2 regions of the Endozoicomonas sp. ALB091 genome follow, and region 1 is predicted to be linked to the other one. Evidence: predicted binding sites of a transcription regulator. Region 1 holds the regulator's gene; the other holds the start of a gene.
What was found. The regulator LexA, encoded in region 1, represses DNA repair genes until DNA is damaged. The targets are predictions, from matches to a motif close to TACTGTNTANNTANACAGTA.

Region 1 (4,717 bases):
GAACGAGATAAATTCGGGGTTCATAATCGAGATCATTCAGGGATTTCAGTTGGTTATTTTTATAAATTGTAGCCAGTTTGTTTACTATCCTCTTTCAAGCATTCCCACAACCGCTCAGAAAGAAAGTTACCCTGAATTCCCGGACGGTGATGGCCATGGCACCATTAAAATCAGCCTGTTCCGAAGGCCTCTGCCAGCATTTTACGCGCTGTCCTGTAGCGCTCTGACTGTTCAAGAGACGCCCAGTCAGTGTAAGAGTCAGGCATCAAACCATCCGGACCGACACCCTGTAAACCCGAGCCGTCTATCTCAGCCAGTACCTCCCGAACCCCCTGACGATTACAGATAATCAGGAGATCACAACCAGCATCCAGGGCTGCCCTGGCCCTGGCAGGATAACTGCCGGTTTTCGCCGCTCCCTCCATCGACAGGCAATCGCTGATAACCAGCCCCTCAAATGACAGCTGATTGCGTAACACCCCTTTCAGCCATTCTGAAGAATAACCCACCGGATGCCGGTCAATAGCGGGAAACAGGATATGGGCCGGCATTAATGCCTCAACCCCCTTTTGAATCATTACCCGGAAAGGCTCCAGGTCCGACTGACAGATCTCATCAAAAGTACGATCATCCAGGGGAAGGCTCACATGGGAATCAGCATCCACATTCCCATGGCCCGGAAAGTGCTTGATAACCACAGACATTCCCGCTTCATGAACCCCATCAATCCACAATGAGGCCAGGTGATTCACCTGCTCAATCGAACGCCCAAAAGCCCGATCTCCCACGATCGACGTTTTACCATGATCAATATCCAGCACCGGCCCCAGGCAAAGATCTATCCCGCAGGCCAGCAACTCAGAGGCCATCAGCCAGCCTGACTGATAAGCCATCTGATACTGCTGATCCGGGTCAAATGCCCCATAAGCCTGCGCCGGGGGTAGACGGGTAAATCCGTCCTTGAAGCGTTGCACACGCCCACCTTCCTGATCCACACAAATTAACAGATCCCGACGAACATTCCGGACAGAACGAACCATGGCAATTAACTGTTCCCGACTCTGATAGTTCCTGGAAAAAAGGACAATACCCGCAACACCGGGCAGGGAAAGCAGCTGGTGTTCTTCGGCGGTCAGCTGCACTCCCTCGAGATCAATCAAAAGAACACCACGGTTCAGGCCTGTTGGCACGACTCTATCCTCTAAAAAAAACGGTATCAGCTAAGCTGTATATCTATCCTGGTACCGGTATCTACACGGTCAAACAGATCGATAATATCTTCCCCATGCATTCGGATACATCCCCGCGAGCCGGGTTCACCCATCACTGCCGTATCCGGCGAACCGTGGATATAGATATAGCGACGCATGGTATCAACATTACCCAGCCGGTTATATCCGGGCTCCAGGCCACTGAGCCATAAAATTCTGGTTAATATCCAGTCCTTTCTTTCAGGGTACTGCTGACAAAGCCCGGGGGAATAAATCTCACCGGTAAAGCGACGTCCGACAAATACTGAATTAGTCGGCAGACCGGCACCAATTTTCGCCCGGATAACATGCTGACCAAGAGGTGTTTGCCAGCTCCCCTCCTGCTGCCCGACTCCCTTGCTGGCAGTAGACACAGAATAAACACGGCGCTTGCCGTCCTTCTCATGCAGCACCATCTCCTGACTGGCAATATGAACAGTAAGATGCATCGGTAAATCAAGCTCTGTATGGTTAAATGATCCGTCAGGTGTGCGATCTTAGACCTGCCGCCATGAAAGGCACCATCTTTCTCATGATATCTTCCAGTTCAGTCCTGACCCCATAATCGCTTTCCGCAATAGCCCTCAGTGCATCCGCTCCTGAAAGGGTAAACACAGCGGAACCCAGAATAAAATAGACGCGCCAGAACAGGTCATTCAATGGCAACTCAGGACACGCTTTTACCAGCAACTCCAGATAAGCCTGGAATACTTCCCCGTAGACGTCGCGCAAATATTTCTTCAGATGCCCCTGGCCCTGTGTGTAGGCCAGGCCAATCATCCTCATACAAACAGAGAGATCTTCAGGGCTGCGGGGTTTAACCGCCATGATCTGATCCACCAGTAAATGAAGTATTTCTTCCAGATCAAGAACGTCATTATTATCCTGATATCGCACAAGAGCCCCGGAAAGATTGCTGACAAAAGGATCAAGAAAACGGGAAAAGACCGCCTGGATCAGGGATTTTTTGGAGCCGAAGTGGTAATTAACAGCGGCCAGGTTAACACCCGCCTGACTGGTAATTGAACGCAGCGAGGTCTCTGCGAACCCATGCTCAGCAAATAACTTCTCGGCAGCGTCCAGAATCCTGTCTACTGTCGCTGACTGTGACATGTCTGTAAAACCTCCAATGTAAACATTTGTTTAAAACTAACGTTTGCCAACTGAAACATCAAGTTAGATTAATAAGACAGGGGTGGTTGCAGTCAGCAAAATACTGTATATAATTACATGTACTGTATAAAAACACAGATTTAATCATGTATAAATTGACCAAGCGCCAGACTGAGATTCTTGAACTGATCAAATCTCATATAGAAGAGACCGGTTTCCCCCCCACTCGTGCAGAAATCGCACAGACCTTCGGGTTCCGATCACCCAATGCAGCAGAAGAACATCTCAGAGCCCTCGCCCGCAAGGGAGCTATCGAGATCACCCCCGGAACCTCAAGAGGTATCCGAATCCCCGGCACTGAATCTTCCGGCCTGCCTATTGTAGGACAGGTTGCTGCAGGAAGCCCCATTCTTGCCCAGGAACATATTGAAGACCACCTGTCCATCAACCCTGATTTCTTTTCCCCCAAAGCAAACTTCATGCTTCGGGTAAAAGGGATGAGCATGAAGGATATCGGTATTCTTGACGGGGACCTTCTGGCTGTCCATAAAACATCAACCGCAGCCAATGGCCAGATTGTCGTTGCCAGAATTGACGACGAAGTAACGGTCAAACGTTTTGAACAGGTTAAAAACAGAATTTACCTGCACCCGGAAAACAAAGAATTCAAGACAATCGAAGTAGACCTCAGCGTTGATACCTTTGCTATCGAAGGACTGAGTGTGGGGGTTATCAGGAACTAGTGCGGCTAAGCGTTATTACCCGTAAACCACGTTCACCCTGAGCGGAGTCGAAGGGTGCTTGGCACGATCTATCAGAGTCCGGAGTTTCCGCCTTTAGGCCCTATGGGTCCTTCGACAAGCTTCAGGACGAACGGTATGGGCAACAGCGCTTAGCAGCACTAGACCCTGACGATCTCTGATGTAGAGGACCTGACATGCAAGCATTAACACCATCATCCAGTCAGAACGGTAACGCTCCCTGCATTGACAGTGAACCTGTCAGCTTTATTGATGAGCTGATTCTCTCAGGCCCGCCCTGGCAATCAGGACGTTTTCTGAAGACTGTTCTGTATGAGCTGGCTAACCATCAGGATCAACGCTGGCTTACCCTGATACTGTCCAGTGAACAGGCAAAAAGCACCATAAACTGGCTGAAGTCATCGGGCATCAGCAGGCAGCGCCTTCAGGTTCTCAACCCTTCCGCAGTGGCAGACCCACTGAAACTCACTCGCAAGGCACTGGCCTCAGGCACCAGCCACACCGTGGTCAGCTGGATCGAGCAGATGGATAGCATCACACTCTCTGAACTCGAGACCGCCGCTCGCTCAGGTCAATGTCAGGGACTGGCAATCAGGAACAGAGGATAACTGGAGGGTTTGTATGACAGTCAGTGAAGAACCCGGTTTTCAGGGATGTATTCTCCAGCGTCAGCTTCTGTTTTACGCCCGACTTCTTCTATGCAGGCATCCAGCATAGCCTTGGCTACCTCCACCTGATCTCCCTGGAGAAAGTCAAGCAACTCCCGGGAGAATGACATGGTAACCAGGGGCTCGGCGTTCTCCTCATCACTGCGACGCAAAACGATTTCGCCGGAAGGCAGTTCAACAATTTCAAGAAACGACGCTGACATAAATAGTGACACCGGGATTTTAGGGTTAGCGGTGAAGCATTGTGCATTAGCCAGCAGAGGCTTTCAAGATATCAGCCCTAAAGAGCTGAATATGGCTGGCAATGAACAAACCTGAAAACATCAGAAACCTACCACTCCAGGCTGAAGTTCCGACTATAGGTAACCAGCTCCTTCAAGGACTCAAGCACAGAAAGAAAGCCTTCTGACTGATCAAACCGCACACTATTGGCATTAAACAGAGGAATTTCATTCCGCTCAACACTTTTACGCTGTATAGGCATGGCACAGTCCTGATGACTTTTTAATAACGCCGACAACCAGGAATCATGTTGCTCAAGACGTTCAATGTACTGCAACTCAGTAGACACCTCTCCTTTGTGATGAACACTGTTCATTGCCTCGTCAAGAGAGGGTAGTTGATTTACCGGCAAACGGTAATTCGTCATAATTTCAGCCAGTAATGACCGGTAAGCCTGAACCATTGCATTCAGACAGGCCTCACGAAATGCCGGCTTGGCAAGATCATCAGCATCTTCCCAGGCATCCAGCAACAAACGGGCGTGAAAGAGCATTTTATTGGTATATCCCTGCCAATTGTTTGTCATAACCAACTCCATCAATCTTTCGGGAACAACTTGTGCTTTGTCGAGCTCAAAGTTTATAAGTAGCTGGCCATATGAAATCACATATTTCTGGCTACTTGGGCAGGAGCTATGCGAGGC
Region 2 (4,717 bases), 490 kb from region 1:
CAGAACCCGAACCAGTGTACGACGGGTGCCGCGCTTACGTTCAGCAGGTGCATGTTCATCCCATAGAACGGGCTTGGACAGTTCCAGATACCACGCACAATATTCATTCCAGACAAAGTCGTAGAGGTTCTGGGACGCGTGATCAAGACGGAACTCGGAAAGGTTCTTTTCGATCTGGGCTTCAACCCGTTGCAGTCGGGAAACAATCCAGCGATCAGCCAAAGTCAGTTCAACAGGTTCATCACCATTACCACAATCTTGCTCATCGGTATGCATTTTGACGTAGTTGGCAGCGTTCCAGATCTTGTTGCAGAAGTTCCGGTAGCCCTCCAGACGGTTCATATCCCAGTTGATATCACGGCCGGTGGAGGCCAGTGAGTACAAGGTGTATCTCAGGGCATCGGTACCGTGGGCAGAAATGCCGTCGGGGAAGGTATTGCGGGTACGTTTTTCGATCTTCTCCGCCAGCTGCGGCTGCATCATATTGCCACAGCGTTTCTCAACCAGGGCTTCCAGGTCGATACCGTCAATCATATCCAGAGGGTCAAGGACGTTACCCTTGGACTTGGACATTTTGTCGCCATGCTCATCACGGATCAGACCCGTCACGTAAACGTACTTGAACGGTACCTGTGGTTTGCCGTCTTCATCTTTCATAAAGTGCATGGTCATCATGATCATTCTGGCGACCCAGAAGAAGATAATGTCAAAACCGGTGACCAGCACATCGGTGGGGTGGAAGGTGTTCAGGCGATCGGTCTGCTCTGGCCAGCCCAGGGTGCCAAAAGTCCAGAGTGCCGAAGAGAACCAGGTATCCAGAACATCGTCATCCTGTTTCAGGACAACAGGCGTTGGGATGTTGTGCTTTTCCCGGACTTCGGTTTCATTGCGACCAACATAAACGTTGCCGGCATCGTCATACCAGGCAGGAATTCGGTGTCCCCACCAGAGCTGACGGGAGATACACCAGTCCTGAATATCACGCATCCAGGAGAAGTACATGTTCTCGTACTGTTTGGGCACGAACTGAATACGACCGTCTTCTACCGCTGCAATAGCCGGTTTGGCCAGCGGCGCAGCGCGGACAAACCACTGGTCAGTCAGCAGCGGCTCAATCACTACGCCGGAACGGTCACCGTAAGGCACCATCAGGGTGTGGTCATCAATTTTTTCCAGCAGACCAAGGGCATCCAGGTCAGCAACGATCTGCTTACGGGCAGCAAAGCGCTCCATGCCCTGGTAGGCGTCTGGAATAGTGGTATCAATGGATTGATTGGCCGTACCGTCAATATTGTAGGCTTCACCCTGCTGGCGGATATCGCCGTTCAGGGTCATAACATTGATCATTGGCAGGTTGCAGCGCTTGCCAACTTCATGGTCATTAAAGTCGTGGGCCGGGGTGATTTTTACGCAGCCGGTGCCTTTTTCCATATCGGCGTGTTCATCAGCGACAATCGGGATGCGACGGTTGACCAGGGGCAGAATAACCGCTTTGCCGATCAGGGCCTGGTAACGCTCATCTTCCGGGTTAACCGCCACACCGGTATCCCCCAGCATGGTCTCAGGACGGGTGGTGGCTACCACGATATAGTCTTTGCCCTCTGCGGTTTTCTCGCCATCCGCCAGTGGATAGCGCAGGTGCCACATATTGCCTTTGACTTCTTTGTTTTCCACTTCCAGGTCGGAGATAGCGGTGTGCAGTTTTGGGTCCCAGTTCACCAGACGCTTGCCCCGGTAGATCAGGTCGTCTTCATAAAGGCGGACAAAGACCTCCTGGACAGCGGCATAGAAGCCCTTGTCCATGGTGAAGCGCTCGGTATCCCAATCAACAGATGCCCCCAGTCGACGAAGCTGACGGGTGATGGTGCCGCCGGACTCTTCCTTCCACTCCCAGATTTTATCGGTAAAGGCTTCACGCCCGTAGTCGTGACGGGTTTTGCCTTCTTCTGCCAGGATCTTGCGTTCAACCACCATCTGGGTTGCGATACCCGCATGGTCAGTACCCACCTGCCAGAGCGTGTTGCAGCCTTTCATCCGGTGGTAGCGGATCAGGGCATCCATAATGGAGTCCTGGAAGGCATGGCCCATGTGCAGGCTGCCGGTGACATTGGGAGGGGGGATCATGATGGAGTAGGGCGTGCGGTCACCGCGCTGGTCAGAAGCCGGCGCAAAATAGCCTTTCTCTTCCCAGTTTTGATACAACGTGCGTTCGATGGCTTGGGGGTTGAACGTCTTTTCCATAACTGCTTTTCCAGTAGAGGTTCCAACTGTTCCCGGAACTCCTGAAGAGCAGGGGGGCTCCGGATTTGGATAAACCGGTGATTATACACTGTGGGGCTGAATCAGGAAGCACCCTTCATTGCCGACTACTGGGTTCTCGGACAGCTTTCTGCATCATTGCAATGAGTTTGGTGTGTACAATCTCCGTTCACCCTGAGCAGAGTCGAAGGGTGATTGGCACAGTCTTTATTCAGGGTATGGTGTTTACGCCCTTCGACTCCGCTCAGGACGAACGGAGCTTGGGAGTCATTGATAGAAGGAACCCATCAGAAACCATGTACTAGCCTATGGGAAGTACCGAATCAGCTGTTATTTTAAGTATTCATAAAATGTGATTGGTAACCACAAAGGACATTTCACTATGAGCAACATCACGCCTTTGTGGCTTAGATCAATATCAGGCAATCGCTTCACGAATATCTACGGTATTGTTTTCTGCAGGTTCGCTCTCCAGTTTGATCTCCTGCAGGATTTCAGGTTTGCCTTTAAAGGCTTTGGCGAGAATATCCTTGTTCCGTGACAGCAGCAGACCGATCTCTTCCGCCAGTTGTTCATCGATCTTGAAATTGGCTTCCAGCATACCCGTGATGCCATCGGCCAGCTCAAGCATACGATCGTGTTCTTCTGCGGCTTTCTTATCAGTAAACATGCTTCCGTCCCGGTCAACTCGCCACATGGGGGTAATGGACATGGGCTTCCTCCTGTAATGGGTTCTTTAAACTGTATATAAATACAGTTGTTTTGTCCAGAAGGCTGTCTGGGAATCAGCTAGTCAATTTCCAGCTCAAGTCAGGTCTAAAATTCTGGTAGCCAGCCCTGCCAGGTACACTGCGACCTTGGGTTCAGAGGATTTGACACGAAAAGCCTTGGTCTGTGTCAGGCTGATTTTCTGGTTGTGAACGCGCGGGTTCAGGTATCTGCTTCGGTACGAACATTACTTTCTCTAGCTGCCGGTCATCGTCGGTACAGTAGGGACGCTTCTCACAAACCACGGTAATACCCCGCTCTTTCAGCACTTGCTGCGCTTTCGACGAAGTCAGTGTTTCCTGCGTCAAGGTCCCTGGGTTCATTCGTATTCCCTGGCTCTTCAGCCGTTGCACCTCTTGCTCCAATGCCTGTTGTGTTGCCGGGCTTAGCAGCGATGGGTTATGCCTGTACTGCATCTTTTCCAGCAGCGTCATTCCGGCCGGAATCTCTATCTGGTGGAGATCATACCAGCTGTTATGAATACCATAAGTGATGCCTTTGCTCTGATCAGCCCTGCAAGCCTGGTGGTAGGGGTCTGAACAGACAATAATTCCAGCGGCCTGAGCAATTGTGCGCCGAACATTGTCATCAATAAACCGGTTCATTCTTTCCACTGGCTCAGTTGTCCATTCAAAGTGCTCAGAAATCTCTGAGCCATTGTCAATCAGACCGTAGGCCTCGGTATATTTTTTTTCGCGGTGATCGTTGGGTTGCCCGGTTACTTGCGCCAGATCAGCCGCACCATGCATGGCGGCTACCAGATGCCGTTGAAATTCAGTCCCGTTGCCAGGCCCGGAGGTAAAATCCCAGGGCAACTGCGGCGGCAGGTCAAGACGTGTAGCGTCAAACCCCCCGACCGTTGATCCGGGAAAATCAGCCCCAACCCCGCAACAACGGATAATGTCCATACGATCTGCAAAGCGTAATATGCGCAGATACCAGCGCACGGAGTCAGACAGGTTCTGCTCATCTGCGCCATTGACATCATTTTCCTTGCTGACCATCGCCTTTGCCATATCCTTCAGCAGCGGTTCAGGATAGTGCCCGATCAGGTCCCTTTTGAAATAGTCAGCTGACCTTGTTTCTTCCACTGATTTGGCGACATCTTCGGCAGCAGCAGCATGGTAGATAATCGCCAGCGCCAGGAGTTCTTTTTTTTCCGGGCGCAGGTAATGCAGCTGAAATTTTTCCAGCAATTCCATATACCAGAGCCCATTATTCCTGGCCCGCAGGACATGACTGCAGCTGTGCAGCGGTTTCCACACGGTTGGCAAGGTATGTCTGCCAAGGCTCTGGATCACGCGTTCCGGTCCCGGACGGCGGTAATAATGCTGCAATACCTTCAGGATGGTGCTTTCATTATCGCCGACATTATCAGGCAGGATGGGCGGTTTGCTGAACGCGTCCACCATAAACTGTAATGCCGCTGGCACCTTGGTTTCCACAGGTGCCGCCAATGGGCAAGCATCGTCCGACAGACCGAGCGATTGTTTCAGATCCGCGATTTCCAGATTGGCCTGTCGGACATGTTCTGACCAATTCAGGTAGAAAGGATGCTTGTTTCGTTGCTTCCATAGTCCTTCAAACCATTGGATGAACCCAGCCACGGATAAGTTACCAATAACCTTTCTACCGTCATGGCACCAATAGTCCAGATTATGTTTAACCCTGGCCAGAATATCTTTGTTCA

Region 2: a site for LexA is predicted at 2,999-3,018, ahead of ACO6UX_RS14285 (YebG family protein). Genes of this name have one in related genera too.

What each region holds. Positions count from the first base shown of each region.
Region 1 is NZ_JBLYNQ010000007.1:24,354-29,070, forward strand. Features, by position in the region: gene ACO6UX_RS12380 (mechanosensitive ion channel family protein) at 1-36, opposite strand, end outside; gene nagZ (beta-N-acetylhexosaminidase) at 171-1,190, opposite strand; gene ACO6UX_RS12390 (L,D-transpeptidase family protein) at 1,217-1,699, opposite strand; gene ACO6UX_RS12395 (TetR/AcrR family transcriptional regulator) at 1,734-2,363, opposite strand; gene lexA (transcriptional repressor LexA) at 2,510-3,106, shown strand; gene ACO6UX_RS12405 (hypothetical protein) at 3,301-3,732, shown strand; gene ACO6UX_RS12410 (hypothetical protein) at 3,753-3,995, opposite strand; gene ACO6UX_RS12415 (DUF6586 family protein) at 4,124-4,600, opposite strand.
Region 2 is NZ_JBLYNQ010000007.1:517,311-522,027, reverse strand. Features, by position in the region: gene ACO6UX_RS14290 (valine--tRNA ligase) at 1-2,241, opposite strand, end outside; gene ACO6UX_RS14285 (YebG family protein) at 2,678-2,971, opposite strand; gene ACO6UX_RS14280 (hypothetical protein) at 3,123-4,717, opposite strand, start outside.